4 regions of the Pseudomonas graminis genome follow, and region 4 is predicted to be linked to each of the others. Evidence: predicted binding sites of a transcription regulator. Region 4 holds the regulator's gene; each other region holds the start of a gene.
What was found. Region 4 encodes sigma-54, which starts transcription at its own class of promoters, with help from an activator protein. Its sites were predicted from a motif close to ANTGGCATNNANNTTGCTNT; they were not measured.
Positions count from the first base shown of each region.

Region 1: glnK (P-II family nitrogen regulator) is a predicted target of sigma-54. The motif match lies at 2,437-2,456, and genes of this name have one in related genera.
Region 2: FX982_RS23905 (flagellar hook-length control protein FliK) is a predicted target of sigma-54. The motif match lies at 3,709-3,728, and genes of this name have one in related genera.
Region 3: flgB (flagellar basal body rod protein FlgB) is a predicted target of sigma-54. The motif match lies at 2,050-2,069, and genes of this name have one in related genera.

Region 1 is NZ_CP053746.1:1,804,853-1,812,747, forward strand. It holds gene FX982_RS08195 (YifB family Mg chelatase-like AAA ATPase) at 264-1,757, opposite strand; gene FX982_RS08200 (accessory factor UbiK family protein) at 1,960-2,244, opposite strand; gene glnK (P-II family nitrogen regulator) at 2,660-2,998, shown strand; gene FX982_RS08210 (ammonium transporter) at 3,033-4,370, shown strand; gene FX982_RS08215 (secondary thiamine-phosphate synthase enzyme YjbQ) at 4,620-5,051, shown strand; gene FX982_RS08220 (hypothetical protein) at 5,145-5,474, shown strand; gene FX982_RS08225 (HAD family hydrolase) at 5,584-6,279, opposite strand; gene xerC (tyrosine recombinase XerC) at 6,269-7,174, opposite strand; gene FX982_RS08235 (DUF484 family protein) at 7,177-7,895, opposite strand, start outside.
Region 2 is NZ_CP053746.1:5,381,120-5,389,014, forward strand. It holds gene fliN (flagellar motor switch protein FliN) at 17-475, opposite strand; gene fliM (flagellar motor switch protein FliM) at 538-1,506, opposite strand; gene fliL (flagellar basal body-associated protein FliL) at 1,516-2,022, opposite strand; gene FX982_RS23905 (flagellar hook-length control protein FliK) at 2,250-3,674, opposite strand; gene FX982_RS23910 (Hpt domain-containing protein) at 3,814-4,206, opposite strand; gene FX982_RS23915 (ATP-binding SpoIIE family protein phosphatase) at 4,236-5,942, opposite strand; gene FX982_RS23920 (STAS domain-containing protein) at 5,945-6,247, opposite strand; gene fliJ (flagellar export protein FliJ) at 7,147-7,596, opposite strand; gene fliI (flagellar protein export ATPase FliI) at 7,603-7,895, opposite strand, start outside.
Region 3 is NZ_CP053746.1:5,431,372-5,439,266, forward strand. It holds gene flgE (flagellar hook protein FlgE) at 1-389, opposite strand, end outside; gene FX982_RS24100 (flagellar hook assembly protein FlgD) at 418-1,137, opposite strand; gene flgC (flagellar basal body rod protein FlgC) at 1,153-1,596, opposite strand; gene flgB (flagellar basal body rod protein FlgB) at 1,600-2,007, opposite strand; gene cheR (protein-glutamate O-methyltransferase CheR) at 3,106-3,933, opposite strand; gene FX982_RS24120 (chemotaxis protein CheV) at 3,978-4,910, opposite strand; gene flgA (flagellar basal body P-ring formation chaperone FlgA) at 4,984-5,745, shown strand; gene flgM (flagellar biosynthesis anti-sigma factor FlgM) at 5,916-6,233, shown strand; gene FX982_RS24135 (flagella synthesis protein FlgN) at 6,283-6,750, shown strand; gene FX982_RS24140 (flagellar brake protein) at 6,826-7,566, shown strand; gene FX982_RS24145 (MFS transporter) at 7,850-7,895, opposite strand, start outside.
Region 4 is NZ_CP053746.1:665,002-672,896, forward strand. It holds gene FX982_RS03060 (KpsF/GutQ family sugar-phosphate isomerase) at 20-994, shown strand; gene kdsC (3-deoxy-manno-octulosonate-8-phosphatase KdsC) at 995-1,528, shown strand; gene lptC (LPS export ABC transporter periplasmic protein LptC) at 1,539-2,111, shown strand; gene lptA (lipopolysaccharide transport periplasmic protein LptA) at 2,098-2,640, shown strand; gene lptB (LPS export ABC transporter ATP-binding protein) at 2,640-3,365, shown strand; gene FX982_RS03085 (RNA polymerase factor sigma-54) at 3,555-5,048, shown strand; gene hpf (ribosome hibernation-promoting factor, HPF/YfiA family) at 5,125-5,433, shown strand; gene ptsN (PTS IIA-like nitrogen regulatory protein PtsN) at 5,446-5,910, shown strand; gene rapZ (RNase adapter RapZ) at 5,913-6,770, shown strand; gene FX982_RS03105 (HPr family phosphocarrier protein) at 6,787-7,059, shown strand; gene FX982_RS03110 (sensor domain-containing diguanylate cyclase) at 7,105-7,895, shown strand, end outside.

The sequences.
Region 1 (7,895 bases), 1.1 Mb from region 4:
CTGGAGCGTTTCAGAATCGCCAGAGCGGAGCAGTGTTGGAGTGAGCAAACTCACTCTCATCAAGCAACACCGCAGATGGATCTGGCGATACACGCGTTGTGGGAGTGAGCTTGCTCGCGAAGAGGCAAGAACATCTGCTAAATAATCAGCGGTTGAGATGCCGCCTTCGTGAGCAAGCTCACTCCCGCACGTGTTGTACATGCTGCGCGACAGCGCGGTGCTGAACGACAGGGTATCTCCCGCCGTGGCATAGGTAGTCGGTTTTAATTCGTCGAAGGCCGATACTGCAGCGCCTCGGCGATGTGGCATCGGGCGATGGCGTCCACCTTCTCCAGATCAGCGAGCGTGCGCGCCACTTTCAGCAGGCGGTGGGCAGCGCGCAGGGACAGGTTCAGGCGTTCACACGCATTCTCGAGCCAGGCTTCGTCTTCCGGCAGCAACGCGCAGTGTTGACGCAGCGCAGGCAGGTCAAGAAAGGCGTTGGCACAGCCCTGGCGCCGTTGTTGGCGTTGTCGGGCTTCGGAGACCACTTCCGCTGCGCTGGCGCTTTCACCCTTGCTGTCTGCAGTGGCGGCCAAGGAGGTCGTTTCCCGAGCGACCGTCAGATGCAGGTCGATCCGGTCGAGCAGCGGTCCGGACAGCTTGTTGCGATAGCGCTGAATCTGATCGGTTGAGCAGCGGCAGCGCCCGGTCGGCTCGCCGTGATAACCACACGGGCAGGGGTTCATCGCGGCGACCAGTTGAAAGCGCGCCGGAAAGCGCACCCGATCCCGCGCGCGGGAAATGACGATGTGGCCGGATTCAAGGGGTTCGCGCAGCACCTCCAGCACCCGCCGATCAAATTCCGGAAGTTCGTCCAGAAACAGCACACCGTGGTGCGCCAGGGTGATCTCGCCAGGTTGCGGGCGACTGCCACCCCCGACCAACGCAGGACCCGATGCAGAGTGATGGGGTTGCCGAAAAGGGCGCTGGGGCCAACTGGTCAGCGGCGCATGACTGGCGACCGACTGAATCGCCGCCACCTCCAGCGCTTCGAGTTCATCCAGCGGCGGCAACAGCCCTGGCAAACGGCTGGCGAGCAGCGTTTTGCCGGTGCCGGGGGGACCGCTGAAAAGCAGGTTATGCGCGCCGGCCGCGGCCACCAGCAACGCGCGTTTGGCAGCGGTCTGGCCTTGCACCTCACTCAAGTCGGGATAAGGCTGCGTCTGCAGAATCAGGCCGTTGGATTTATAGGGCGGGATAACCGTGTCCCCATTCAAGTGTGACACCAGCTCCAGCAGATGACTGACCGCGATTACTTTCAAGCCTGACGCCAGACACGCTTCCTCGGCATTCACTGCCGGCACGATCAGCGTATGCCCTGCTTCCCGCGCAGCAAGCGCCGCCGGGAGCACGCCCTGCACGGGCCGAATCGCACCCGACAACGCCAGTTCCCCCAGACATTCGATGCCCTCCAACGCAAGCGTCGGCACCTGCGCACTGGCGGCGAGCAAGCCAAGTGCGATGGCGACATCGAAGCGCCCGCCGTCCTTGGGCAAATCGGCAGGGGCGAGATTCAGGGTGATCCGCCGCGCCGGGAATTCCAGCCGACAGTTGAGGATTGCGCTGCGCACCCGGTCCTTACTCTCCTTGACCGCGCCCTCCGGCAGACCCACCAGCGTCAGGCTGGGCAGCCCGTTGGCGAGATGGGTTTCGACGGTCACGGCAGGCGCTTCAACGCCAACCTGGGCACGGCTCAGAACGATCGCGAGGGACATGTCTTTCCTTGAAGGCAGCACCGCTTCCTGCGGCGAGCTGAAGGATAGTCATTGCCCTGGCGCGTGGGCGGAGGCATGTTTTTCGGGGTGTGTATCGATGGGCAGGGGCACAGGAGGATAGGTCGATGGCCACGTTGGAGGCCATCAAAGCCCAGGTTCAGCGCATTGCGCACTGCGCCTGAGCACCCGCAGGGTTAAACGCTTAACCTTGTGGCTCGGCCCCTGGCGCTTTCGGCTGCGTCGCCAACTGCGCTTCCATCTCTGCCATCTTCGCTTCCAGTGCCTCAAGACGGGCGCGGGTACGGGCGAGGACGATCATCTGGCTGTCGAATTCTTCCCGGCTGACCAAATCCAGCTTGCTAAAACCGCTCTGCAGCAGCGCCTTGAACTGGGTTTCGAATTCGCTGCGGGGAACCGGGGTTTCGCCGTTGAACAGGCGGGACGCGTGGCCGCTCAGGGCGTCGAGAAAGGCTTTAGGGGCGAGCATGATGAAACTCCAGAATCAGAGGGCGCGAGTGTAGCACGCAGCTTTCGACCGTCCGCCACGCGCAACGCTCTGCACGCTTTTCGCGCATCGCCTCGGGCACACGCGCACCGTTGTTGTGCGGCGATGGCAATCGACGACTACGCTGAAGCGTGAATTAACGGGCCAAGTGCCGAAATTCACGCTGATCGATGAGATGGCAAGCTTTCTGCTTAGTGGCTTGTAACCCATGCACTGATGCAGTCGCTGTGACGAATGCAGTGCGGCAGGCGGAGCGGGGAATGTTTCGTCAGAAGCGGTTTTCTGGAGTTGGTCAGGTCTCTTGCGGACACGACGCGTTACAAAGCCAGACACTGCGCTTAGACTTGAGTCGGGTTTGTTTTCCTGGGGCAAGTCCACCAATTCGGGAGAAAGTTTCATGAAGCTAGTCACTGCCATCATCAAGCCGTTCAAGCTGGACGACGTACGCGAGTCGCTGTCCGAAATCGGCGTGCAGGGCATCACGGTTACTGAAGTCAAAGGCTTCGGACGTCAGAAAGGCCACACCGAGCTGTATCGCGGTGCGGAGTATGTAGTCGACTTCCTCCCCAAGGTGAAGATCGATGTTGCGATCGACGACAAGGATCTGGACCGCGTTATCGAAGCGATAACCAAAGCGGCCAACACCGGCAAGATCGGTGACGGCAAGATCTTCGTGGTCAATCTGGAACAGGCCATCCGCATCCGTACCGGCGAAACCGATACCGACGCAATCTAAGCCGCCAAACCCCAACGCCCCAGGAGAAAACAATATGACTCTGCGTCAATTCGCAGGGCTAGGAGCCCTGTTGTCCCTCGTAACCCCTGGCTTGGCCATGGCGGCAGACGAAGTGGCAGCCCCTGTACTCAATTCCGGCGATACCGCCTGGATGCTGACTTCCACCGCGCTGGTGTTGTTCATGACCATCCCCGGTCTGGCGCTGTTCTACGGCGGCATGGTCCGCTCGAAAAACATTCTTTCCGTGATGATGCAGTGCTTCGCCATTACCGGCCTGATCAGCATTCTGTGGGTCGTCTACGGCTACAGCATGGCCTTCGACACCACCGGGATGGAAGCCAACGTCGTCAACTTCAACTCCTTCGTCGGCGGTCTGTCGAAGGCGTTCCTGGCAGGCATCACCCCGGCAAGCATCACTGGCCCTGCGGCACTGTTCCCGGAAGCCGTTTTCGTGACCTTCCAGATGACTTTCGCCATCATCACCCCGGCCCTGATCGTCGGCGCCTTCGCAGAACGTATGAAGTTCTCCGCGATGCTGATCTTCATGGCGATCTGGTTCACTCTGGTTTACGCGCCGATTGCGCACATGGTCTGGAGCGGCGTCGGCGGTCTGTTGTGGGACTGGGGCGTTCTCGACTTCGCGGGCGGCACCGTTGTTCATATCAACGCCGGTGTGGCTGGCTTGGTAGCGTGCCTGGTACTCGGCAAGCGTAAAGGTTTCCCGACCACTCCGATGGCCCCGCACAATCTGGGTTACACCCTGGTAGGTGCGGCCATGCTCTGGGTGGGCTGGTTCGGCTTCAACGCAGGTTCCGCAGCTGCGGCCAACGGCACCGCCGGTATGGCCATGCTGGTCACCCAGATCGCCACTGCTGCTGCAGCGCTGGGCTGGATGTTCGCCGAATGGCTGACCCACGGTAAGCCAAGCGCGCTGGGCATTGCCTCGGGTGTGGTTGCCGGTCTGGTTGCTGTGACTCCGGCTGCCGGTACTGTCGGCCCAATGGGCGGCCTGATCATCGGTCTGGCGGCAGGCGTGGTCTGCTTCTTCTGCGCCACCAGCCTGAAACGCAAACTGGGCTACGACGACTCCCTGGATGCGTTCGGCGTTCACGGTATCGGCGGTATCCTTGGCGCGATCCTGACCGGCGTGTTTGCAGCCCCTTCGCTGGGCGGCTTCGGCACTGTGACCGACATCGCGGCACAAGTCTGGATTCAGTGCAAAGGCGTCGGCTTCACGGTCATCTACACCGCGATCGTGACCTTCATCATCCTCAAGGTGCTCGACATGGTCATGGGCCTGCGTGTCACCGAAGAAGAAGAAGCGGTCGGCCTGGACCTGGCGCAACACAACGAACGTGGCTACAACTTGTAATCCACGCATGAAAAAATGCCCGGGTCTCCGGGCATTTTTTTGCCTGGGGTTTGTCGATAGGGATGTCCGCACAGGGGGCGGGTGTTCCAGGCAGGGACATCCGCTGCAATGTTCGGCCAAACCTGGCGATTCCGGACGCTTGAGAGGGCATAAATGCCCTTGTTCTGCGCCCGTAAAAATCGTCGCTCATTACGCACTTTGTTTTTTTTTCCAGCGCGTTAGAATGCGCGCCGAAGGGCGGAGAACGGTATGTGGCAACAGACCTTGATCACGCTGCGGGCAAGGCCTCGTGGTTTCCATCTGGTGACTGACGAGATCGTTGCGGGCCTTCGCGAATTACGCGAATGCCGCATTGGCCTGCTGCATGTCTGGCTGCAACACACCTCGGCCTCGTTGACCGTCAACGAGAACGCCGACCCGGCGGTACGTCGCGATTTCGAGCGTTTCTTCAACCGTCTGGTGCCTCAGGGGCGCGACGGTTACGAGCATGACGACGAAGGACCCGACGATCTGCCTGCGCACTTCAAAGCCAGTCTGCTTGGCTGCCAGCTGACATTGCCGGTTACAAATGGACGGCTGGCGTTGGGCACATGGCAAGGTATTTATCTGGGCGAGCACCGCGATGCAGGCGGAGCCCGTAGAGTCCTCGCCACGCTTCAAGGTGAGGGACACGACCGCTGAGAGTATGCGGTAGTTGAATTTTTTCCGGCTGTCCAAGAAATCAAGCCCGGCTGGGCTATAACTAATCTGCTTGCGCAAGTCATGAGGTAGAACATGAGCGACGACGACATCGAAGAAGGTCTGGAAGACGAGCTGGAAGACGAGGAGGGCGGCGAGGGGCTCGCTGCGGCTTCCGATGAAGATGTAGTGGAGGTCGACGACAGCGCTGAAGTCTCTGCGACTCCGGCCAAGGGCAAGGCCAAGGCCGCCGTCTCGGTAGACGAATTGCCGAGCGTGGAAGCCAAGAACAAAGAGCGTGATGCTCTGGCTCGCGCGATGGAAGAATTCCTCGCTCGCGGTGGCAAGGTCGTGGAAGTGGAGGCCAATGTGGTCGCCGATCCGCCCAAGAAGCCTGATAACAAGTACGGCAGCCGTCCTATCTAAGGGCCGGTTGTGCGCTTGATGAAAAACCCGCTGTCGCTGCGGGTTTTTTATTGCCTGCGATCCGGGTTGCCGGCGCAAAAGCCGGCATTCATACCGGGGGAGACACGGATCAACCCCAGCGCGCCAGCACCTCGGGCAATTGCGTCAGGCTGCTGATCTCGGCATCCGGCGCTCTTTCAGCCTCCCAGGCTTTGCCGCCGGGGTTGTACCAGATCGCCCGCATGCCGGCTTGTTGAGCACCGGCGATGTCATCACCCGGGTGATCGCCGACATGCACGGCGTGGCTGGCATCGGCATTGCCGCGTTTCAGCGCTTCAACGAAAGGTGCAGGGTCTGGTTTGCCGATGCCCAGGTCCTCGGCACAGAGCGCGAAGGCGAAGTAATCGGCCAGGCCCAGGCGGCGGACGTCGGCATTGCCGTTGGTCACGACACCCAGCGTGTAAGACTTGGTCAGGATTTCCAGTGTCGGCACCACTTCAGGGAAGATGTCCAACTGGTGCCGCCCTTGAAGGAATACTTCAAAGCTCTGGTCCGCCAGCTCGTGGGCTTCAGCCTGGCCGTAGCCAGCGTCCTCCAGAGCGTGAAACAGCACCGTACGGCGCAACGCACTGATCCGGTGCTTGAAGGTCGGATCCTCTTCGATGAGTCGCGAGCGGATTTCCCACAGATGCTCGACCGGAACCGGCCCTAGTTTTGGCGCGTTGGCAGCCAGCCACTCACGCAGCTTGGCTTCCGCACTGACAATCGCCGGTGCGGTTTCCCACAGCGTATCGTCCAGATCGAAGGTGATCAGCTTAATGCTCATTGTCGGCGTTACCTTTGCGCTTGGCCCGTGGATGGGCGCTGTCGTACACCGTGGCCAGATGCTGGAAATCCAAGTGGGTGTAGATCTGAGTGGTGGCGATATCGGCGTGACCCAGCAGCTCCTGCACGGCGCGCAGGTCCTGGGACGACTCCAGCAAGTGACTGGCGAATGAATGGCGAAGCATGTGGGGGTGCAGATTCTGGCCCAACTCGCGTTCGCCAGCGGCCTTGACCCGCAGCTGGATCGATCGCGGCCCGAGGCGCCGGCCCTGCTGGCTGACGAATACAGCATCGTCCTGTGGATTGGCCAGCGCCCGCTGCTTGAGCCATTCCTCCAGCGCTTCCCGGGCTTTTCTGCCGACCGGTAAAACGCGGGTTTTACTGCCTTTTCCGAGGACCTGCACGAGACCGTCCGCCAGATCCAGGTCTGCACAGTTCAGTCCGGTCAATTCGGACAGGCGCAGGCCTGACGAATAGAAAAGCTCGAGGATGGCCTGATCGCGCCGGGCCAGGAAATCGTCTTCGACGCCGCCTTCAAGCAGTTGCAGGGCTCGGTCGGCATCAAGCGTTTTCGGCAGGCGACGCTCGCCCTTGGGCGGTGACAGGCCATTGGCCGGATCGTGATCGCAAAGGCCTTCGCGGTTGAGGTAGTGATAGAAGCCGCGAACGGCTGACAGCAGTCTGGCCAGGCTGCGCGAGGATTGGCCCTGCTGGTGGAGGCGCGCGACAAGGCTGCGCATGGCCTGAATATCCAGCGCTTTCCAGCTGTCGATGTGCTGCTTTTCGCAGAACGCCAGGACCTTGTTCAAGTCGCGGCGATAGGCTTCAAGCGTATGGCTCGACACTTGGCGCTCACTGCGCAGGTGCGTGCAGTAAGCGTCCAGTTGCCCTTCCATGACTAGCGAACCGAACGCAGCGAGTTGGTGAAGCGGGGCAGCAGGCGGCTGAGCACGTCGGCGATGTAACTGAGAAACAGCGTGCCGACCGAGCTTTTGTAATGCTGCGGATCACGGCTGCCGATGGCCAGAACGCCATGCAACCCTTGATGGGTGAGGGAAGCCAGGGCGGTCGAGCCTACTTCCTTGCTTTGCTCGCTGCCGAACAGGAACTCGAGTTCATGCTCGCGCAGCGCGCCACACAGGGTCTTGCCGCCCGACATCAGCCCACCGATGGCTTTCTGCGCGTCGGCAGCGCTGACCCAGCGTCCGACGGTCATCGGGTGGTCGCTGAACAGGATAAGGCTGACGAAGGGCACCTGAAACTCTTGGCGCAGGCTGTCTTCCACGCAGATGACGATTTCTTCCAGACTGGTTGCGTCCATCAGATCGAGAATCAGCCGGCGGGTTTTTTCAAACAGCCGGTCGTTGTCCCGGGCCACGTCCATCAGTTGCGAAAGCCGGTGGCGCATCTCGATGTTGCGCTCGCGCAGCAATTTAAGCTGGCGTTCGACCAGCGAGACGGTGTCGCCCCGTTGGTGCGGGACGCGCATCATCGCCAACAGCTCGTCGTGTTCGGCGAAGAAATCAGGATGTTGTTGCAGCCAGGCCGCGACCGCCTCGGCTTCAAGGGCAGGCACTGCGTTCTCGGCAGGGGACTGGCCGGGCGTGTCGTTTGAAG
Region 2 (7,895 bases), 810 kb from region 4:
TGATCACGCGGCGCACTTAACGCAGCTTCTTGATACGTTCGCTCGGGCTGATCACGTCGGTCAGACGGATGCCGAACTTTTCGTTCACCACCACCACTTCGCCGTGGGCGATCAGGGTGCCGTTGACCAAAACGTCCAGCGGCTCGCCAGCCAGACGGTCCAGCTCGATCACCGAGCCCTGGTTGAGCTGCAGCAGGTTGCGAATGTTGATGTCAGTGCTGCCCACTTCCATGGAAATCGACACCGGGATATCCAGAATCACGTCCAGGTTCGGGCCGTCCAGAGTGACCGCGCCGTTGCTTTTCGCCACGCCGCCAAACTCTTCCATTGTCATGCGATTGGCGGCGTTGCCCGCGTCGGCGGCCAGCAGCGCGTCGATGTCCGCTTGCCCGTCCCCGGATTCACCCAGTGCCGCCGCCCATTCATCGGCCAGCGCCTGGTCGTCTGCGGAAGTCATTTCGTTGTCATTAGCCATGGTTGTCCTCGGGGAACTCTGATTCGTTTACGCAGCACATTCGGTTTGCCGACGACGGAGCGTCAGCGGCGTTCTATGGGTTCGACCACTTGCAGGGCCAGATTGCCCTTGTGCGAACCCAGTTTGACCTTGAAGGACGGCACGCCGTTGGCGCGCATGACCAGGTGTTCCGGCAGCTCGACCGGGATCACGTCACCCGGCTGCATGTGCAGGATGTCGCGCAGCTTGAGCTGGCGCGTGGCGACTGCGACGCGCAACGGCACCGACACATCGAGCACGTCCTGCTTGAGGGCATTGACCCAGCGCTCGTCCTGATCGTCGACATCCGACTGGAAACCGGCGTCGAGCATTTCGCGCACCGGCTCGATCATCGAATACGGCATGGTCACGTGAAGATCGCCGCCGCCGCCATCCAGTTCGATATGGAAGGTGGACACCACGATCGCTTCGCTCGGGCCGACGATGTTGGCCATGGCCGGGTTCACTTCCGAGTTGATGTACTCGAAATTGACTTCCATGATCGCCTGCCAGGCTTCCTTCAAATCAATGAAGGCCTGATCCAGCACGATGCGCACCACGCGCAGCTCGGTCGGGGTGAATTCCCGTCCTTCAATCTTGGCATGACGGCCGTCGCCGCCGAAGAAGTTGTCCACCAGCTTGAACACCAGCTTGGCGTCAAGAATGAACAGCGCGGTGCCGCGCAGGGGCTTGATCTTGACCAGGTTGAGACTGGTCGGCACGTACAGCGAGTGCACGTATTCGCCGAACTTCATCACTTGCACGCCACCCACGGCCACGTCGGCCGAGCGGCGCAGCAAGTTGAACATGCTGATGCGGGTGTAACGGGCGAAACGCTCGTTGATCATTTCCAGGGTCGGCATGCGTCCGCGGACGATGCGATCCTGACTGGTCAGGTCATAACTTTTTACGCTGCCGGGGTCGGCAACGCTATCGGTCTGCACCAGACCGTCGTCGACGCCATGCAGCAGCGCGTCGATCTCATCCTGGGACAGCAGGTCTTGCACGGCCATGTCGTGGTCCTACTGCAGTACGTAGTTAGTGAAAAGTACCTGTTCGATCACGCTCTTGCTCAGCTCTTTCTGGCCCACTTCCTGGACCACGGCTGCCGCCTTCTGGCGCAGCATTTCCATGCCCACCGGCGTTGCGATGGTATCGAATGGCTGACCGGAGAACATCATTACCAGGTTATTACGGATGACCGGCATGTGCGCTTTCAACGCCTCAAGATCAGCCTTGTCACGGGCGAGCAACGTGATGCTGACCTGCATGTAGCGCTGACGGCCATTGACGTTGTAATTGACGACGAACGGCGGCGTCAGCGGTTCGAAGATCGCCTCTTTTTTGGCATTCGCCGCTTCCGCCACGGCAGCCGGGTCCGGCTTGCTCTCGGCCTTGTGCATGATGAACCAGGTCGCGCCTACCGACACACCAATGGCCAGCAGAAGCCCCACCACAATAAGGATGATGACTTTCAACTTGCCCTTTTTTGCGGGGTCCGCCACTGCTGCGTCGTCGCTCTTCGCCATGCCAATAATCCGTCACTATCCAAAGGGTTCGGTGTTGCGTGACAGAGGAAGAGCAAGGGTTGTGCCAGAACGGCAGCCGCAAGCTGCAAGAGGCCAGCTGCAAGTAAAAGCAAAAAGCGGCAAGGCCTGAGAAACCTGGGTCTCCCACACACTTGCCGCTCTTGATCCTGCTTTTACTTGCCGCTTGCAGCTATCCACTTGCCGCTACTGAAAACGCCCAGGCGTTTTCAGGCGTAATAGTCGACCGCGCTGGAACCCACGACGGTCAGCGGCGCATGGGCGGCGGCCGAGGCGGCGTCCACCGGAGCGCCGTCGGCGATGAGGTCGCTGCCGCCGACACCATTGGCAGCGTTGCTGCCGCCGCTGCGTTGGCCGTCGCCGCCCGACTGCTGTTGTGCCTGTTGCTGCCAGCCGCGGGACTGGTCGGAGACGTTGACGTCGACCTGGCCCATGCCCTGCTGAACGAAGGACTCACGCAGGCGCGCCATCTGGCTTTCCAGCGCTTCACGCACGCCGACGTGGGCGCTCATGAACGTGACCTGGGTCTGCTGGTCCGCCGCCATATTGACGCGAATGTCCAGACGGCCCAGTTCAGCGGGCTCCAGCTGGATATCCGCCTGCTTGAGGTTCTGGCTCGACAGGTACATCACGCGGTTGACCACGCCTTCTGTCCACCCTCCCTGATTCATCGCCAGCGGCTGATTGAGCAGCGGCGCGGCCGGAGCCGAGGTGTTTTTTGCTTGAGCGGCCTGTGACAACGCAGCCAGACGATCGGCAAAGTTGTCCATGCGCGTATCGCTGGCGGCACCTTTCACGTCTTTCAGGCCGTCAGCCAGCAGGCCGCTGAACGCTTTGTCGCCGCCGCCTTCGGTCGTGCTCTTGTCCACAGCCTGGTCGCCCAGCGCCGCCAGGTTATTGGCCAGCAACTGCGAAGGATCGGCGTTCGGGTCCTGCTTGGCGCCACCCTTGCCGTCTTTGCCGTCGCCATGCACGCCGTTGTTCTGCGCTGTCTGCTGCGCCTTGTTTTCCAGGGCGACTTGCACGGCGGTCAAGCCTTCCAGCGGATCCGCGGAAGGATCGAAACCGTCATCTGCAACGTCGGTTGCATCCGTTGGCGCCTGCACAGCCGGCGGCGGGATCACCGGCAACGGCAGCGTGCCCGCGAGCAGCGTCGGATCAACCGCGGGTTCCACAGCCACGGGCTCTTGCACAGGCGAGGTGACCGCCAATATCGGGTCCGCTACAGGGTCTACCGGCGGCGAGTCGGCCAGCGCCGGGTCGTGCGCATCGTCAGTGCCGTCATTCTTGTCGTCAGCCTGACCCTGGCCCGTGCCCGCGTCGTCATCGGCCTTGCCGTTCACCGCTTTGGCAGGCAAACCATTGCCGTTATCGGCAACGGTCTTGTCGGCGGCGGCAGACGTATGGCTGGCGGCGGGCTTGTCGTCGGCTGCCGAACTCTTGGCGCTTGCCGGCTTCGGCGCCGGATTATCCGCGCTGTGGGACTTGGACGGCGCCTGCCTGGCGAACACGTCGGAGAAGCTGGAAGTGTTGTGCTTGACGGGGTCCGGCGCCTTTGCCGGGGCGTTGTTCCCGGCTTTCTGGGCTTTGGCCGCTGTCAAAGCCGTCAATAAGGGGTTGGTGGCGAGGGCCATGTGAATCTCCGCAAGAGCACAATTACAGAGAGACAAAGCAAATGGCGGGCCAAGTGCTGGGCGCGGCTGGATTGAGGGCGCGCTTCAGACCAACGGGCAGGCCAGGGCGTCGGGCCTGGAGCCCAGCCAGGGAGCCAACTCAGTGGTTGGCATGGCAGCGTTCAAGCTCACGTTCGAAAATCGCCCGGACCACGAAAAACTCGTCCCTGATCTGGGACACCAACGAACGGATCTGCGCGTCATCCGCTTCCACCATCCCGCGCCCCTGCTCTTCAAGTTGCAGACACAGCTCGGACAAATGTGTAGCGCCCATGTTGCCGGTGCTGCCTTTGAAGCTGTGGGCCATCAGGCCAAGGCGTTGCAAAGATGCCGTGGCGGACGTCGTGAAGGAAGGGTCGCGCAGCAGCAGGGTCATGTCGTTGACGCGAAGGGTGGAATCGGAAATGAACACCTTCAGCAGCGCCGGGTATTCAGCTTCCATCACGTCACGCAGCGTGCTGAGCACGTTGAAGTCCACAGGGTTATTCGACACTTGTTCACTCCTTGATCAAGACGCGCGGATTATGCCAGACCCTCCCAGACAAATTCCACGCTGGCCGTCCGGCCATCATCGGTCCACTGACAACGATCGCTGAGTTGCCGGACCAGCGCAAGGCCGCGCCCGGACAACTGGGTGACCGCAGGCGGCAGCGCCAGCACGCGATCGGAATCAAAACCCGCACCACTGTCCTGCACTCGCACCGTCAGGCAACCGCCCTCGCCATTCGGGACGATCTGGAAATCAATGCGAATGAAGCCGTCCTGGAGACGATCGAGGCGTTCGGCGCGTTGCTGGTAGTAACGCCCAAAACCTTCGGCATCGCGTTTCAACGCCGAGTCCAGCCCGAGCACGCCATGTTCCAGCGCATTGCTGTACAGCTCCGAGAGCACGATATACAGCTCGCTGCTCTGCATGCGCAAGCCGTGCACTTCTTGCAGCAGCTGCAGCAGATACGGCAGCGGGTTGAAGCGCTTGAGTGTTGCCGCACGGTACTCGAACGAAGCGGACCAATCCAGCGGACTGGAATCGCCGCTGTCGGTATAAATGACCGAGGGTGGGCCGAGCAAGTCAGGCTCGGTGAAGGCCACTTCGACCATGCTCACATCGTCCCGCGCCTGCCCGCGAAACCGCGCCAGGGCCCACTGCACTTCTTCGATCAGCAACGCCGGGTTGCGGTTGCTCACCAGCACGTTCTGCAGGCGTCGGGCGCCGAACAGTTCGCCGTCCTGGCCGGTACTGTCAACCACGCCGTCGGACAGCAGAAACACCCGGTCCCCCGGCCCGAAGGGATACACCTGGGTATTGTCGTCAAAGCTGCCGGCGCTCAGCACACCGAGGGGCACGTTTGACGAAATCAGCGGCGTATGCGGCCGGCCGTCACCATGCAGCAGGTAACCATCCGGCAGGCCGCCGTTCCAGACCTCGACCAGTTGCTGCTTGAAGTTCAGGCACAGCAGCGCCGCGCAGCAGAACATGTCCACCGGGAGGATGCGTTTGAGTTTGGCATTCATTTCTCGCAGGGTTTCGGGCAAGCCGTATCCCTTTGCCGTCATGCCGTAGAACACTTCGGCCAGCGGCATCGCCCCCACCGCTGCCGGCAAACCGTGGCCGGTGAAGTCCCCCAGCAGCAAGTGCATGTTGCCGGATGGCGACCACGCGGCCAGTAGCAGGTCGCCGTTGAACAGCGCGTAGGGCGATTGCAGGTAACGGATGTTGCGCGAACTCAGGCACCCGGAGTGGGCGATCTGGTCGAACACAGCCTTGGCCACACGTTGCTCGTTGAGCAGGTATTTATGGTGGCGAGTGATCAGGTCGCGTTGGTGCAGGACGGTTTCCTGCAGCACGCGCAGGCGGTTCATGGCGTTGATCTTGGCGGCCAGCACCACTTGGTTATAGGGCTTGGCAATGAAGTCGTCTCCTCCGGCGTCGAGGCAACGGGCGAGGTCTTCGCCTTCGGTCAGCGACGTCAGGAAGATGATCGGCACGAGCGCGTCACCGGCGAGGGTCTTAATCTGGCGCGCGGCTTCGAAGCCGTCCATGACCGGCATCATGGCGTCCATCAGCACCAGTTGCGGCCGCCGCCGGTCGAACAGCCCGACGGCTTCGGCGCCGTCGCTGGCGGTCAGAACGTCATGGCCCTGCCGGCTGACGATGGCGGACAGGAGCATGCGGTCGCTGACGTTGTCATCGGCGATGAGCACCGTCAGGCGATCGGAGGCAGATGGCATCATCAGGCGATTTTGAAGAGTTTGGAGAAATTGGAGATGCTGAGGATTTTGTGGACGTCGGCGTTGCAGTTGACCAACTGGACTTCGGCTCTCTCGCCGCCGGCATGGTCGCGCAGCAGGAGGAGCATACCGAGCGCTGAACTGTCGAGGTACGTCGTGCCGTTCAGGTCAACCGTATAGCGTTTGGCCTGGTTTTCTTTTTCGTAGGCGCCGCGAAAATCCTGGTGCGTCGAAAAGTCGAAGCGTCCCTTGATGGTGATGGTCAGTTCTTGGCCATCGGCGGAGCGTTCGGAGGTTACTGACATTGGCAAATTCCTTGTATGAAACAGCGCCAGACGCTTGAGTTTTAGCAGCCCTTGTGAGGCATGGCAAATGGTTAGCTTTTACTTGGCTTTCAGGATCAAGAGCATCTGCCTAACGGCAGATTTTTCGCCTTCGGCGAGTTACTTGGAAAAGCACCCCAAGTAACCAAGGGTGCTTGCTCCTGGTTGGGTTCCTCCTTCGTCGGAATACCCTCACTCCGACGACGCTCCGTGGGCCCGCGCCGAACGGACATCCATGTCCTGACGGCGCTCTCGCGGCATCCATGCCGCTCGGCCCACTGCGCGTCGTCTGCGTTCGGCCTGCACCCAAGTCGCGATTGGCGGTGTTTGGGCTTTTTGCGTACGAAGATCAAAAGCAGATCAAGATCAAAAGCTTCCCGGCTAAAGCCAGTCCTACGGTCAGAGCCACAACCAATCCACGGGATGCATGCGATGCCTTAGTGGGACCGGCTTCAGCCGGGAAGAGGCCGGTTTGGTCGCCATCAGTTTTGCAGTGTTCCTTCCCACGCCTTCCCGGCTAAAGCCGGTCCCACTATGTAGTCGTCATCACCATTTTCGTTGCCTTTGCCTTTGCTTTTGCTCTTCAAACGCAAAAGGTCCAGACACCTCAGAACGCGACTTGGGTGCAGGCCGAGCGCAGGTTTTGCGCAGTGGGCCGAGCCGCATGGATGCGGCGAGAGCGCCGTCAGGACATGGATGTCCGTTCGGCGCGGGCCCACGGAGCAAGACCGGAGCGAGGGAACCCGACGAAGTCGGGCCAAACCAGGAGCAGGCACCCTTGGTTACTTGGGGTGCTTTTCCAAGTAACTCGCCGAAGGCGAAACGTCTGCCCTTAGGCAGACGCTCTTGATCTTAAGGATCTTGATCTTGATCTCAAGCTCTTAAAATTGCTCTGTCCGGGGCAACCGCTGAACCAACTCATCCAGCAGTTTCTGCTCGCGTTTATCTTCCAGCGCACGCGCCTCATCGATATACCGCTGCACCAGCTTGCGCAGTCCCTCCACCCGCGCATAGGCCTTCTGCCACTCATCGCGCGCCTTGTTCAGATTATTCTGATGCCACGCCAGACTCTGACGCTGCTGCGCCACCGCCGTCTCCAACTGATTGAGAAAGCGTTGATAATTCATCAGCCACTGACCCGACACCCCATGGGCACCCTTGTCGATCCACTGCTGCTGATAATCCGACCGAAACTTATCCAGCTCACCCAACTTGGTTTCCGCCAGCCGCACCTGCCCCTGAAAATGCCCCAGGCGCTGCACCGCGGCCTTCTCGACCTTCTCGGCCATCTCGACCACCGGCGCCAGACGGGCTGCGCGACTGACTGCCATAATCGGTTAACCGCCGGCCTGAGGATTGAAAATCTTCGCCAACTGCTCCTCGCTGCTCTGCATGCTCTCGTTCTCCTGCAAGCCCTGGCGCAGATACTTGACCAACTGCGGCTGCAGCGAAATCGCCAGGTCAGTCTCGCGATCGCCGCCGGCCACGTACGCGCCGACGCTGATCAGATCACGGCTCTGCTGGTACCGCGACCACAACTGTTTGAAATACTGGGCCTGAACCATGTGCTGCGGATCGACCACGGACGGCATCACCCGGCTGATCGACGCTTCGATGTCGATGGCCGGAT
Region 3 (7,895 bases), 750 kb from region 4:
TCGACGCTGTAGCCCTGCAGGTTGTTGCCCGCTTCGTTGATGACGTAGCCATCGGTGTCGGTGTGAAAAGCGCCCGCACGGGTGTACAGCTTCTCGCCGTTGTTGCTCAGCATGAAAAAGCCGTTGCCGTTGATCGCCAGGTCCAGGCTGCGGCCAGTACCGGTGTTCAGCGTGCCTTGGGTGAACTGCTGCGACACGGCGGCGGTGGAGACGCCGCTGCCGGTGTTGGTGCCACCGGAGGTGCCGCGAATCGATTGGGCGTACTGGTCAGCAAACTCCGCACGGGAAGATTTGAAGCCGGTGGTCGCGACGTTGGCAATGTTGTTGCCGGTAACGTCCAGACTTTTGTTTGCCGCGTAGAGCCCACTAAGACCAACATTGAAAGACATGATTAACTCCTGCGCCGTCTAGTCGGCTCTAAATTCCGATTTGCTTGATATTTGCCAGTGCCACCTGGGTGCCGCCGGCGAGGTTCAACGTCATGTCAGAGCCCGTTGTCCCCATGGTCACGCTGTTCACTGTCGCCGGCAGGTAGGTGCTCAGCTGAGTGCCTTTACCGTCCAGCTTGCCGTTGGCGACGAAGCTGTAGTTGCCTGCTTCCACCGCTACGCCGCTGTCATCCTTGCCATCCCAACTGAAGGCCGTGGTGCCCGCTTTCTGCGTGCCCAGGTCGATGGTGCGCACGACGTTCGTGCCGGTGCTGTCGTAAATCTTCACCGTCGTGTCGGAGCTGGACGATGGCAGCACCACGGAACCGGTCATGGCCTTACTGGTGTCGACGTAGGTCGACCCTGCGTCCACGGTCACCGAACGGCCGACCAGCGACGAGGCCTGCAACGCCTGGGACGACTGGTACATGGTGCTGATCGAGTCGACGGAGGTGCTCAGGTTCTGCATGGTTTCCAGGCTGCTGAACTGGGCCAGCTGCGCCACGAACTCGCTGTTGTCCTGCGGATCGAGCGGGTTCTGGTTCTGCATCTGCGTGACCAGCAACTGCAGGAATGAATCCTTGCCCAGCGAGCTGGACCCGGTGAGGCTGCTCGTGCTGGATTTGGTGCTGGTGCCTGTGGTTCCAGGGGTCGTGCTTTGCAACCCTTTGAGGAACGACGAGGTAGCGTCTGTGTTTGAGACCGTCATGGATTTCGCCCTTTATCACTGACCCAGGGTCAGGACCTTCTGCATCATGGTTTTCGCGGTGTTCATGATTTCCGCGTTGGTCTGGAACGAACGGCTGGCTGAGATCATGTCGGCCATCTCGTTGACGACGTTGACGTTCGGGTAATACACGTAGCCGTTCTTGTCGGCTGACGGGTGGTTTGGCTCGTAACGTGCTTCGAGGTTTGAGGCGTCTTCGACGATGCCGGACACCTGCACGCCGACGCCGGCCTGACCCTGCTCTTCAAACAGCGATGAGCTGCCACCGGATTCCTGACCCTGAAAGACCGTGGCGAACACCGGATGTCGGGCGCGGTAGGTCTGGTCCATGCTGGAGGACACGGTTTCGGCGTTGGCAATGTTGCTGGCCACGGTGTTGAGGCGGGTGTTCTGGGCACTCATGCCGCTACCGGCAATATTGAAAACACTGGACAGGGACATGGATTACTCTCCGCGCAGGGCTGCAACCAGCCCTTTGAATTTGCTGTTGAGCAAGGTGAAGCTGGCCTGAAAACCGATGGCGTTTTCGGCGTAGTTGGCATTTTCGACCTGGGAGTCGACGGTGTTCTGGTCGAGCGACGGCTGCGACGGGGTCCGGTAGAGCAGGCTGGCTTCGCCATCGCTCATGCCTTCGGCTTCGATGTGACGGTTGTTGGTCATGTCGAGGGCGAAGTGGCCGTTTTTGCTTTTGTCGCTTTCGGCGGCCAGGACTTTGGAGAAGTCGAGGTCACGCGCCTTGTAGTTGGGGGTGTCGGCGTTGGTGATGTTGTTGGCCAGCACTTCAGCACGCTGGGCGCGGAAGTTGAGCGCTTTTTCGTGGATGCCGAGGGCGTTTTCAAAACTGATGCTCATGTCGGGACCTTTGAGGGCTGACCAGATGTACGTGCAGGAGTTATAGCAAGGTGCGTGCCACATGCTGAAAGTGCGTGTTTCCGGGGGCTGCAGGGGTGTTGGTGCGGGGTGATGACAGAAAAGCGGCAAGGGATTTCCGCTCCGGGGGAGGAAAGCGGCAAGCGCGGTGCCGTTTTTTTGCCGTCACGGGGGTCCGTGCTCGACCTTGCAGACAATCAAAAGCATCTGCCTCACGGCAGATATTTCGCCTTCGGCGAGTTACTTGGAAAAGCACCCCAAGTAACCAAGGGTGCTTGCTCCTGGTTAGGCCCCTCGTACCTCGGGGTTCCCTCACTCCGACGACGCTCCGTGGGCCCGCGCCGAACGGACATCCATGTCCTGACGGCGCTCTCGCCGCATCCATGCGGCTCGGCCCACTGCGCGTCGTCTGCGTTCGGCCTGCACCCAAGTCGCGATGGGTGTCGTCTGGGCTAGCTGGGTATGAAGATCAAGATCAAGATCAACAGCAGATCAAGATCAACGGCTTCCTGGCTAAAGCCGGTCCCACTGGGTGCCCGTTGTCTCAACGATCTTTGGTCGTTCATCGTTTTACCTGACGGAACGCATTTTTTCTGTAGGAGCCGGCTTGCTGGCGAACCCGATGAGTCAGGTATGAATAGATCGACTGACAGAATGCATTCGCCAGCAAGCCGGCTCCTACAGTGAGATCGTGTTCACCCAGTGGGACCGGCTTCAGCCGGGAAGCCTTTGATCTGCCTTTGATCTTCATACACAGATGGTCCAGTCACCGCCAATCGCGACTTGGGTGCAGGCTGAACGCAGGTCTCGCGGAGTGGGCCGAGCCGCAGGGATGCGGCGAGAGCGCCGTCAGGGCATGGATGCCCGTTCGGCGCGGGCCCACGGAGCGGGACCGGAGTGAAGGAACCCTGACGAAGGAAGGGCCCAACCAGGAGCACAAAGCCCTTGGTTACTTGGGGCTTTATCAAGTAACTCGCCGAAGGCGAAATATCTGCCGTGAGGCAGATGCCCTACCAGCGCCAACACAAAACAAAAAACCCCGCCTAAGCGGGGTTCTCATCAAATCAAAACCGGAGCCAATCACTTGGCCTGATAAATAATCCCGGGACTGCACTGCACCATTTGATAATGATCGGGCAACCCGTTCAACGCCTCCGACGCCCCAAGGAACAGATACCCCCCAGGCTTCAACGTCGAATGGATACGCAACAAAATATCCTTCTTCACCTCCGCCGAAAAATAAATCAGCACGTTGCGGCAAAACACCATATCGAACTTGCCCAACGCCGCATAACTGTCTAGAAGATTGAACGAACGAAACTCCACACGGCTCTTGATCGGCGCCTTCACCGTCCAGCGCCCTGGCGTCTTCTGATCGAAGTAACGCTGCAGACGATCCGGCGACAACCCCCGGCCAATGGCCAGACTGTCGTACTCGCCCGTCTTGCAATTGTTCAACATCAAACCCGACAAATCCGTCGCCACAATCTGCGCGCCCGACTTCAGCTGCCCCGGGTTACTGCGCTCGAACTCATCGATAGACATCGACAGCGAATACGGTTCCTGCCCCGACGAGCACGCCGCCGACCAGATCCGCAAACGCTGGTTGGGGCTGGCCTTGATCGCCTCCGGCAACACCTTGTTCTTCAGCACCTCGAAGGGATACGTATCGCGAAACCACAACGTCTCGTTGGTGGTCATCGCATCCACCACCTGCTCGCGCAACCCGCTGCGCGGCTGGGTCTGGATACGCTGGATCAGCTCACCCAACGACTTGATGGACTGCTGCTCCATCAACTTGTTAAGGCGGCTGGAGACCAGATACTGTTTATTTTCACCCAGCAAAATGCCACAGGCTTTTTCCAGGAACACCCGGAACTGATCAAAATCCAAATTACCTGTCGACATGCCGCCTCTCAAATCATGTGAACAGCAAGGAGGAACACCCCTCCTCAGCTGATATCTGCCGCCTTGATACGATCTACCACCCTCGCCGCCAGATCGTCCGGCCGGAACTTGGCCAGGAAGTCATCAGCGCCGACCTTCTTGACCATCGCCTGGTTGAACACGCCCGACAGCGACGTGTGCAACACGATGTGCAACTTCTGCATGCGCGGGTCGCTGCGAATCTCCGCAGTGAGGGTATAGCCATCCATCTCCGGCATTTCAATGTCGGAGATCATCATCAAGAATTCTTCTTCCGGTTTCTTGCCTTCGTCTACCAGTTTGCGCAGGAACTCGAGCGCCTGACGACCGTCATTCAACGCCGTGACTTCCACGCCGACAGTCTGCAGGCAGCGCGTCACCTGTTTGCGCGCCACGGAGGAATCATCAACCGTCAACACGCGCAACGAGAGCGCCTTGTGCTGCACCTCCGCAGTGACCACGCCGACCGAGATGTTTTCGGAGACTGGCGCTACCTCGGCAAGGATCTTCTCGACGTCGACGATTTCCACCAACTGATTGTCCAGACGCGTCACCGCCGTGAGGTAGTGGTCGCGACCGGTTCCCTTGGGAGGCGGGTGAATGTCTTCCCAGTTCATATTGACGATGCGTTCCACCGCATGCACCAGGAAACCCTGAATCTTGGTGTTGTACTCCGTGATGATCACGAAGGAATTGGCGATGTCGCTCAACGGCTTGCCGCCGGTCGCCAAAGCCAGATCAAGGATCGGGATGGTTCCGCCACGAATATTTGCCACACCGCGCACAATCGGACTGGATTTGGGCATGTGGGTAAGTTTCGGGCATTGAAGCACCTCTTTTACCTTGAACACGTTGATCCCATACAACTGCTTGCCGTCCAACCGGAACAGCAACAGTTCAAGGCGGTTCTGCCCTACCAGTTGAGTGCGCTGGTTTACTGAATCCATCACACCAGCCATGCACCACTCCTCCCAAAACGACCAATTGCGCTACCGAATCGGTAAGCGGCACGGGCCTTGCTATTTACTCATCATGAACACACAAACGACAGTATCCCGACGCCCGGCACCCGCAACCCGCAGCTTTCTCTGCGTGCTGGTCGCGCTGTGTCTGTTGTGTGCCGCCAGCCTGAGCCGCGCGGACAACATGACCTTGCCTGAAACACTTATCGGCGTGACCCAGGGCTTTCTTGAATTCACAGTTGAAGACTACATGGCGACCAATCAAACCGCCGGCCGCTATGAAATCGAAGTCAAGCAGCTGGACCCGCGTCTGCGCATGCCACTGTGCGACAAGGATTTGACAGCCTCACTGGAAAGCCCCGCCCAGCCCATCGGCCGCGTGACGGTGAAAGTGCGCTGCGAAGGCACGTCTCCGTGGACGGTGTTCGTGCCGGCCCAAGTACATCTTTACCGCAATGTGGTCACCGGCGTGCGGCCAATGAAACGCGACGCGATCGTGACTGAAAACGATGTGGCGCTGCGCGAACGTGACGTAAGCCTGCTGGGGCAAGGCTTTCTGGATTCGCTCGATCAGGCGGTCGGGCAGAAAGTTGTCCGACCAACGGTCATCGACCAGATCCTGACCCCGGTCCACCTCGACCAGCCGCAAATGGTTCACAAGGGCGACCAGGTGGTGATCAGCGCGCGCAGTGGTTCCATGAGCGTGCGCATGCCGGGCGAAGCACTGTCCGACGGCGGTTTCAACGAGCAAATACGGGTGAAGAACCTTAATTCCCAGCGGGTGATCAAGGCCAATATCGTTGCGCCCGGACAAGTTGAGGTCGCTATGTAACTGACATGTGAAGGTAAGACCTCTGGCGCTGCGCTTGCGCTTTTCCTACACTCGGAACCCCAGTGCTCCGTGCGAAGTCCATTCGAGACTGTTTTCGCACGAGCCCTAAAGTTATTCCGGGTCGGGCCGAAACCAAGGCAAGCGTCCTAGAACCCAGAGGTTTTTCAATCATGGTCATCGACTTCAATCGTTTGAATAGCTCCACTCCCGTCAGCGGTACAACACGTACCGCCAGCACCAAGGAAGCCGGCAAAACCGAAGCTACGGCGGCGGTCAGCGGCACTTCCAGCGTGCCGGGCAGTGGTGAGGCAGTACATTTGAGCAGCGAAGCTCAACAGTTGCAGAAGATCAGTGATTCGTTGCGTGATCAGCCCGTCGTCAACAGTGCCCGTGTGGCCGAGTTGAAGCAGGCGATCGCCGACGGCAGCTACAAGGTCGACAGCAATCGTGTTGCTAGCAAACTGCTTAACTTCGAAGCCCAGCGCTAGCCCCCGGTCTGCGCAGGGGCTTCTGGACGCTTAAACACCAGGGCATGCGATGCAAGACACTACATTGCTTCAACTGATCACGGACGACATTGCGCCAACCCGGCATTTGCTGGATATCCTGAAGGCCGAATCAGTGGCCCTTCATGGGCGCAATATGGTCGAGATGGAACACATCCTGGCGCAGAAACAGGCGCTGGTGATTGTGCTCGAGCAGCATGGACGCCGACGTACCCAGCTGATGACCAGCCTGGGTCTGCCCGCCAATCGTGCGGGACTCGAAGAAGTGGCGAAACATTCGTCAGTGGGTGAAGCCTTGTTGACCGCGGGCGATGAACTCAGCGCACTGATGAGTGAATGCCAGGCGGCCAATGAGCAAAACGGCAGCCTTATCCAGCTCCAGCAACTCACCACGGCACAGCAGTTGAGGATTCTCAACGGCGGCGACACGCCCACGCTTTATGACAGCCGCGGCTCGACGTCGGGCAAGGCCAGGCCGCGTCCGCTTAGCCAGGCGTAAGTTCTTGTATCAAGGTGCGCACCGTGGTGGCAATATGCCGCCCGCTGCCGTTATTTGCCTGGAGATGGATAGACCGTGAATGCCTCAAGCGCGGAAGATGTTCCGCAGCCCCCGAAGGTACTGACCACCCCGCTGGAAATCGCTGCCAATCTGCGGCTGCTGATGGAAAGCCATGACCCGTTGATCATCACGTTCCACGAACGCACCCAGCGTTTTCAGAGCTACGTGATCGATGTCAACCGCGACACCAATCAAGTCATTTTCGACGAGATGATCCCCCGTGACGGCGAGCGTTTCCTGGCCAGCGGTGAACCCTTCCGGGTCGAAGGTTTTCACGACGGTGTGCGCATCGCCTGGGAAAGCAAAGCCCGGCTGACGGTGATCGAAGAGCCGCGCAGTTATCGCGGCCCGCTGCCTGAAGAAGTCGTCTATCACCAGCGCCGCAATGCCTTTCGCGCGGCCCTTAAGCTGGCTTCCCTGATTGATGTCGAGATCGGTGGCGAACGGCTTAAATCCCCGTTACGCGGCAAGCTGCTGGACATCTCCGCGACCGGGTGCAAGCTGCGCTTCGAAGGCGATGTTTCCGAGCGCATGCAGCTGGGTCAGGTCTATGAGCGCTTTATCGCCTCCCTGCCCTTCGGCAACATGACCACACCCGTTGAACTGCGCTATCTGCACTTCGAAGAAAGGATCAACACCACGTTTGCCGGCGTGCGCTTCCACAACATGAGTGGCCTGGTGCAGCGTCAGGTCGAGCGCCTGGTCTATCAACTGCAGCGCGAAGCGCGACGCTTCGACAAAGACGACGATTTCTGATCGTTGGCGGTAACCCGGCCGGTGCGCTCTATGGCGTGCTGGCGGGTTGCCGCAATTACCCTGCCTCCCCTCACACAGCCGCCATCGTCCCACTCTAGCTCTGAGTGCACGAGACTCAGGTGAAACACCGGAATTGTAGGAGTGAGCTTGCTCGCGAATGCGTCGTGTCAGGCGAAATCCATGTCACTGATACTCCGTTTTCGCGAGCCAGGTGGAGCGCCACCCTGGTCGCTCCTAGAGGTTTGCGATGCTGCGGGGGTATACCCAATCAGCCCAGCCTCAATCACAACGGCCGATCCACCCCGACATCCCGCCGCACTTCAGCCGCC
Region 4 (7,895 bases):
CCATGCGACCCCTTCCGATATGTCCACTGCGCGCAATCTGATTGAATCGGCACAGAGCACCATCCGCCTTGAAATAGAAGCTGTGGAAGGTTTGCTTGCGCATATAGATGCCGATTTCGTCAACGCGTGCGACATGATTCTGGGCAGTCAGGGCCGCGTGGTCGTGGTCGGCATGGGCAAGTCAGGGCATATCGGCAAGAAGATCGCCGCCACGCTCGCCAGCACCGGCACCCCTTCGTTTTTCGTGCACCCGGCCGAGGCCAGCCACGGCGACATGGGCATGATCACCAGCGCTGACATCATCCTGGCCCTGTCCAATTCGGGTACGACAGCCGAGATCGTCACATTGCTGCCGTTGATCAAGCGCCTGGGCATCAAGATGATCAGCCTGACCGGCAACCCGGAGTCAACGCTGGCCAAGGCCGCAGACGTCAACCTCAATGCGCGGGTCGAAAAAGAAGCCTGCCCGCTGAATCTGGCGCCCACCTCCTCCACCACGGCGGCGCTGGTCATGGGCGACGCCCTGGCCGTTGCGCTGCTGGACGCCAGAGGCTTCACCGCCGAAGACTTCGCCTTTTCCCACCCGGGCGGTGCGCTGGGTCGCCGGCTGCTGTTGAAGGTCGAGCATGTCATGCACACTGGCGTCGACCTCCCGCAGGTTGCGCGGGGCACGCCGCTTCGCGATTCGCTGATGGAAATGACCCGCAAGGGGCTGGGCATGACCGCCATCATCGAGAGCGATGGCCGCCTTGCCGGTATCTTCACGGACGGTGATTTACGTCGCACCCTGGATCGCCCGATCGACATACGACAGGCCAGCATCGATGAAGTGATGACCGTCCACGGCAAGACCGTGCGCCCGGAGATGCTTGCGGCCGAAGCCTTGAAAATCATGGAAGACAACAAGATCGGCGCACTCATCGTGGTCGACGAGAACGATCGCCCTGTTGGCGCGTTCAACCTTCAAGACCTGCTCCGCGCAGGAGTCATGTAAATGAGCGCCGATATGAATGACCTGATGCAACGCGGCAAGAACATCAAACTGGCGATCTTCGATGTCGATGGCGTGCTCACCGATGGGCGCCTGTATTTCCTCGAAGACGGTAGCGAATTCAAGACGTTCAACACGCTCGATGGCCAGGGCATCAAGATGCTCATCAACTCTGGCGTTACCACCGCCATCATCAGCGGGCGCAAGACCCCCGTGGTTGAGCGGCGGGCGAAGAACCTCGGCATCGCACATCTTTATCAGGGCCGCGAAGACAAACTCGTGGTCCTCGATGAGCTTTTGCAGCAACTGAATCTAAGCTACGAGCAGGTCGCGTATCTGGGTGACGATTTGCCTGATCTGCCGGTCATTCGCCGGGTCGGTCTGGGCATGGCGGTTGCCAACGCTGCCGGCTTCGTCCGCGAGCATGCCCATGGCACCACCCAGGCACGTGGCGGCGAAGGCGCTGCCCGCGAATTCTGCGAGTTGATCCTGAAGGCTCAGGGCAACCTCGAAGCGGCTCACGCCGCCTACCTATAGAAGTGCATTTATGCTGAGCAAAAAGTTTCGAACATTTCTGCTGTTCGGGGTGCTGGCTCTGCTGCTGGCAGCGGTCGGCTACTGGAATATCAGTCCGGAAAGCTTCCTCGATCAACCCAAGGCTGCCGTGGATGAAAGCGCTGTCGATTACTATGCGACCAACGCCCACAGCATTCAGTACCTGCCCGACGGGACCATGCAGTACGACATGACCGCCGACAAGGTCGAGCACCTGAAAGCCACCGACGTCACCCTGATGACCACGCCGGTGCTGCAGATGTATCGAGGTTCGACCTTCCCCTGGCATGTACAGAGCGTTCGTGCCGAGGTGTCGCCGGGCGGTGATCACGTCGAGCTGATCGACTCGGTGCGCATCAACCGCACCGACGAAAAGAACCGCACCACTATCATCACCAGCAGCCGCATGACTGTATTCCCGCAGAAGCAATATGCGGAGACTGCCCAACCCGTTAGAATCGACGGCCTTGGCGGTGTAACGACCGGCACGGGTATGAAAGCGTATCTGAAAGAAAGCAGGATGAACCTGCTATCCAACGTAAGAGGACAGTATGAGGCTCGTTAAAACCCTTCCTTTTTTGCTCGGCCTGGGCGCAGCACTGGGAAGCGCGAGCGCCTGGTCTCTGCCGACGGATCGCGATCAACCCATCCACATCCAGTCGGATGACGCGCAGCTGGACGACAAGCAAGGCATCGCCACTTACAAAGGCAATGTCATCATCACCCAGGGCACGATGAAGATCACCGGCAACACTGTGACCATCACCCGCACACCGCAAGGCGACGTGGACGTGTTCACGTCCGTGGGCAACCTGGCCTACTACGAGCAGAAGCCATCGGTGGACAAGCCGATCGTTCAGGCCTGGGGCGTCACTATTCAATACTTCGCGGCGCAGAACCGCATCGTGCTGATCGACAAAGCCAAAGTGGTCAACGACGGCAACACGTCCGAAGGCGAGAAAATTGTCTATGACACCGTCAAGCAGGTCGTGAACGCCGGCCGCGCCAACGGCACCAAGGTCACCGCACCACGCCCTCGCATCGACATGGTCATCCAGCCGAAAAAGAAAACCGACCAGCAGAAGGCCCAGTAATGGCAACGCTGAAAGCCCAACACCTGGCCAAGGCCTATAAAAGCCGCCAGGTCGTACGTGACGTCAGCCTGTCCATCGAGAGCGGCCAGATCGTTGGCCTGCTCGGCCCCAACGGCGCCGGCAAGACCACCTGCTTCTACATGATCGTCGGCCTGGTTCAGGCGGATCAGGGTCGCGTGCTGATCGACGACCAGGACGTCAGCCACCAGCCGATGCATGGCCGCGCCCGTGCCGGTATTGGCTACCTGCCACAGGAAGCGTCGATCTTTCGCAAGCTCTCCGTCTCGGACAACATCATGGCGATCCTTGAGACCCGCAAGGAGCTTGATCGCGCGGCCCGCCGCAAAGAGCTGGAAAGCCTGCTGCAGGAATTCCACATCACCCACATCCGCGACAACCTGGGCATGAGCCTGTCGGGCGGTGAACGCCGTCGTGTGGAAATTGCACGCGCCCTTGCCACTTCGCCGAAATTCATTCTGCTCGACGAACCGTTTGCCGGTGTTGACCCTATTTCCGTAGGCGACATCAAGCAGATCATTCACCACCTCAAGGCCAAAGGGATCGGCGTGCTGATCACTGACCACAACGTGCGTGAAACGCTGGATATCTGCGAAACCGCCTACATCGTCAACGATGGCCAGCTGATTGCCGAAGGCGACGCCGAGTCCATCCTGGCCAACCAGTTGGTCAAGGAAGTGTATCTAGGTCACGAGTTCCGCCTGTAACCGCAGTGATGACATGAGGTCGTGCGCCCTTCCATAACGGATGCCATCGCCGACCTCGTTTTTTAATTGTCATCACACTCTAGGCAAACCCTCCAGCTTCAGGCATATAATTTGCTTAAGTTGGCGCCCTCGGCGCCCTGGTAGTAAATGGCGCGCAGTGCGCCGGCGAATAAGGTGTTAAGCCCTGCCATGAAACCTTCGCTAGTCTTGAGAATGGGCCAGCAGCTGACGATGACACCTCAGCTGCAACAGGCAATCCGCTTGCTTCAGTTGTCGACGCTGGATCTCCAACAGGAGATTCAGGAGGCGCTGGAGTCGAACCCGATGCTGGAACGGCAGGAGGAAGGCGACGATTTCGACAACGCCGACCCCTTGGCCGATAACGTAGAGCAAAAGCCCAACGCTGACGTTCAGGAACCCACTTATCAGGAGTCGGCGCCTACCGTCGACAATCTGGATGAGGGTGACTGGAACGAGCGCATCCCCAACGAACTGCCGGTCGACACGGCGTGGGAAGACGTCTATCAGACCAGCGCCAGCAGTCTCCCCAGCAATGATGATGACGAGTGGGATTTCACCACCCGCACCTCCGTTGGCGAGAGCCTGCAAAGCCACCTGCTCTGGCAGCTCAACCTGGCGCCGATGTCGGACACCGATCGCCTGATCGCCGTGACCCTGATCGACTGCATCAACAACCAGGGCTACCTCGACGAAACACTTGAAGAATTGCTCGACGCGTTCGATCCCGAGCTTGATATCGAACTGGACGAAATCGAAGCCGTTCTGCACCGCATCCAGCAGTTCGAGCCTGCGGGCATCGGCGCCCGCAACCTGAGCGAATGCCTGCTGCTGCAACTTCGCCAGTTGCCAGCCAAAACCAAGTGGCTGGCAGAAGCGCAGAAGCTGGTCAGCGAGTACATCGATCTGTTGGGCAGCCGCGACTACGCGCAACTGATGCGCCGCATGAAGCTCAAGGAAGACGACCTGCGCCAGGTCATCGAGCTGGTCCAGAGCCTCAACCCGCGCCCGGGCTCGCAGATCGAATCCAGCGAACCCGAATACGTCGTACCTGACGTCATCGTGCGCAAGGATAACGAGCGCTGGTTAGTGGAGCTGAACCAGGAATCCGTGCCGCGCCTGCGGGTCAATCCGCAATACGCAGGCTTTGTGCGTCGCGCCGATACCAGTGCCGACAACACGTTCATGCGCAATCAGCTGCAAGAAGCGCGCTGGTTCATCAAGAGCCTGCAGAGCCGCAACGAGACGCTGATGAAGGTGGCCACGCAGATCGTCGAACACCAGCGCGGCTTTCTGGAGTACGGCGACGAGGCCATGAAGCCGCTGGTTCTGCATGACATTGCTGAAGCGGTCGGCATGCACGAATCGACGATTTCCCGGGTGACCACGCAGAAGTTCATGCATACGCCGCGCGGGATCTACGAGCTCAAATATTTCTTTTCCAGCCACGTCAGCACCTCGGAAGGCGGCGAATGCTCGTCTACGGCGATTCGCGCGATCATCAAAAAACTGGTCGCCGCGGAAAATCAGAAAAAGCCGTTGAGTGACAGCAAGATCGCTGGTTTACTGGAAGCACAAGGCATTCAAGTGGCCCGTCGCACAGTCGCCAAGTACCGCGAATCCCTCGGGATCTCGCCGTCCAGCGAACGCAAGCGACTGATGTAAAGGTCACACGTCAAAGCGTTCCAGTGGCAGGCATCACGCCTGCCACTTAATGCACTGGCAACGAAGGAGAAGCTGTATGCAAGTCAACATCAGTGGACACCAGCTGGAAGTGACTGAACCTCTGCGTACCTACGTCGGCGAGAAACTCGCCCGATTGGAGCGCCACTTTGACAAGATCACGAATGTGCAGGTCACCATGGAGGTCGAGAAGCTCAAGCAGAAAATCGAAGCCACCTTGCACGTTCCTGGCGCTGAAGTGGTTGCCAACGCCGAACACGACGACATGTATGCAGCCATTGACCTGCTTGCCGACAAGCTTGACCGCCAACTCAAAAAACATAAGGAAAAACAGCAAAGTCTGCTGCAAGGCGCGACTGCTCGCTGACACTCCCCACCCATGATCCGACTTGAAAATATCCTGACCCCTGGCCGTTCACTCGTGAACGTGCCAGGCGGCAGCAAAAAAGCCGTACTCCAAAGCATCGCCAAAATGATCGGCACGCAAGTGCCTGATCTGGATGAGCAGGTCGTGTTTGAAAGCCTCATTGCCCGTGAAAAGCTCGGTTCCACCGGATTCGGTAATGGCATCGCCATTCCCCACTGTCGGCTGAAGGGCTGTTCAACGCCTGTTAGCGCCGTACTCCATCTGGAAAAGCCCATCGATTTCGACGCCATCGACGGCGCACCGGTTGACCTGCTGTTTGTGCTGCTGGTCCCGGAAGCGGCCACTGATGCTCATCTGGAACTCCTGCGCCAGATCGCCAGCATGCTCGACCGTGACGATGCGCGTAAGCGCCTGCGCGGCGCCAAAACCGACGAAGAGCTCTACAACGTCGTGCTCGACGTCCAGAACGGTCACTGACCATGCGCATGATCATCGTCAGCGGCCGCTCCGGCTCCGGCAAGAGCACGGCCCTCGATGTCCTTGAAGACAGCGGTTTCTACTGCGTCGACAATCTGCCTGCCGGCCTGCTACCGGAGCTGGCCGAACGCGCGCTGATCAACAGCGAACTGGCTGAGCCGCTGCTAGCGGTCTCGATCGACGCACGCAACCTGCCCAGTCACCTGACGCGATTTCCGCGCATGCTCGCCGAGGTGCGCGCCCGGCACATCCAGTGCGACGTGCTGTTCCTCGATGCGGATGAACCTACCCTGCTCAAGCGTTTTTCCGAGACCCGTCGCCGTCATCCGCTGAGCACGGCAACGCGCTCGCTGGCCGAAGCGATCCGTGACGAGAAAACCCTGCTGGGTCCGATCATCGATCTGGCTGATCTGACGGTCGACACCACGCACCTGAATCTCTATCAGTTGCGCGACATCCTCAAGTTGCGCCTGCTGAACAAACCCGAGCCGGGCACTGCCTTTCTCATCGAATCCTTTGGCTTCAAGCGTGGCATGCCCGTGGATGCCGATCTGGTGTTCGATGTGCGCTGCCTGCCGAACCCGTACTGGAAGCCCGAACTGCGTGAGCAGTCGGGCCTCGACAAGCCGGTGGCCGATTACCTCGCCGCTCAACCGGACGTCGAGGAAATGTTCCAGGACATCTTTTCGTACCTCAATAAGTGGTTGCCGCGCTTCGCCGCCAGCAACCGCGCCTACGTCACTATTGCCATTGGCTGCACCGGCGGACACCACCGCTCCGTCTACCTGACCGAACGTCTGGGTCAGGTGCTGCAGCAATCGCTCAAGAATGTTCAGGTCCGCCACCGCGACCTAAGCTGAAAGGACCTCCCTCGCGATGCCCGCTCTAGAAATCACCATCATCAACAAGCTGGGTCTGCACGCCCGGGCCGCCGCCAAATTCGTGGGTGTCGCCGGCAAGTACCCTTGCCAGATCCGGGTCGGCCGCACGCCGGAAACCATGGTCGATGGCAAAAGCATCATGGCCGTCATGATGCTCGCCGCCGGCAAGGGCACCCTGATCCACCTGGCCACCGAAGGTGACGAAGCCGATGCCGCGCTGGCGGGACTGGTAGAACTGATCAACAACAAGTTCGACGAAGGCGAATAAGCCTTATCGCTGCACGACGTTACCATTCCCCGTCAGAGATGATCGATGCCACTGACAGCCATGCCTCCATTAGCGCGAGGGATCAGATCAGGGTCCGAGAAGATGCTGATGCTGGGCAGCGCCCTGGCGGTGGGAGCCATCCTGGCCATCGTCACCTGGTTATTGTTTCGGGAGCTGGGCACCGCCAACGAAGCCGCCGTGCGCTCGGCGAACAACGTGGTGCAGTTGATCGATGCGGATGTGCAGCGTAACGCCGAGTTGTACGACACCTCTCTTCAGGGCCTGATCGCCGCATGGCGACGACCCGATGTCATGACGATTTCGCCGGAGTTACGGCAGTTGGTGCTGTTCGACCGGGCTACGGCCGCGCCCTACAAGGGCGATCTGGTGCTGCTCGATGAGACCGGGCGCATCGTTGCCGATTCCACTTCTCTGACGCCTCGGCTAGACAACTTTTCCGATCGGCCAGGCTTTCAAAAACACCGGGAGAGCAGCTCGCTGGCGCTGGTGGTAGATGGACCTTTCCTGTCGCGCTGGGGCTTCAAGGACCTGTGCATCAGTTTCAGTCGGCGTCTTCCCTCCGACACCGGGCAGTTCGTCGGCATCGCCAGTGCATCAATGCGCCTGTCGTATTTTAACCAGCTGTTTCGCACGCTGGACATCGGCCCCACCAGCACCGTCAACTTGCTCAGCGCAGATGGCGTGCTGCTCGCCCGCCAACCCGATGAAAACAATCGCACCTTTGTCGGCCAGAACTTCAGTATGCGCCCCAACTTCAAACGCATCCTGGACGAGGTCAACGGCAGCTTTGCCGCCGTGTCCGAACTCGACGGCGC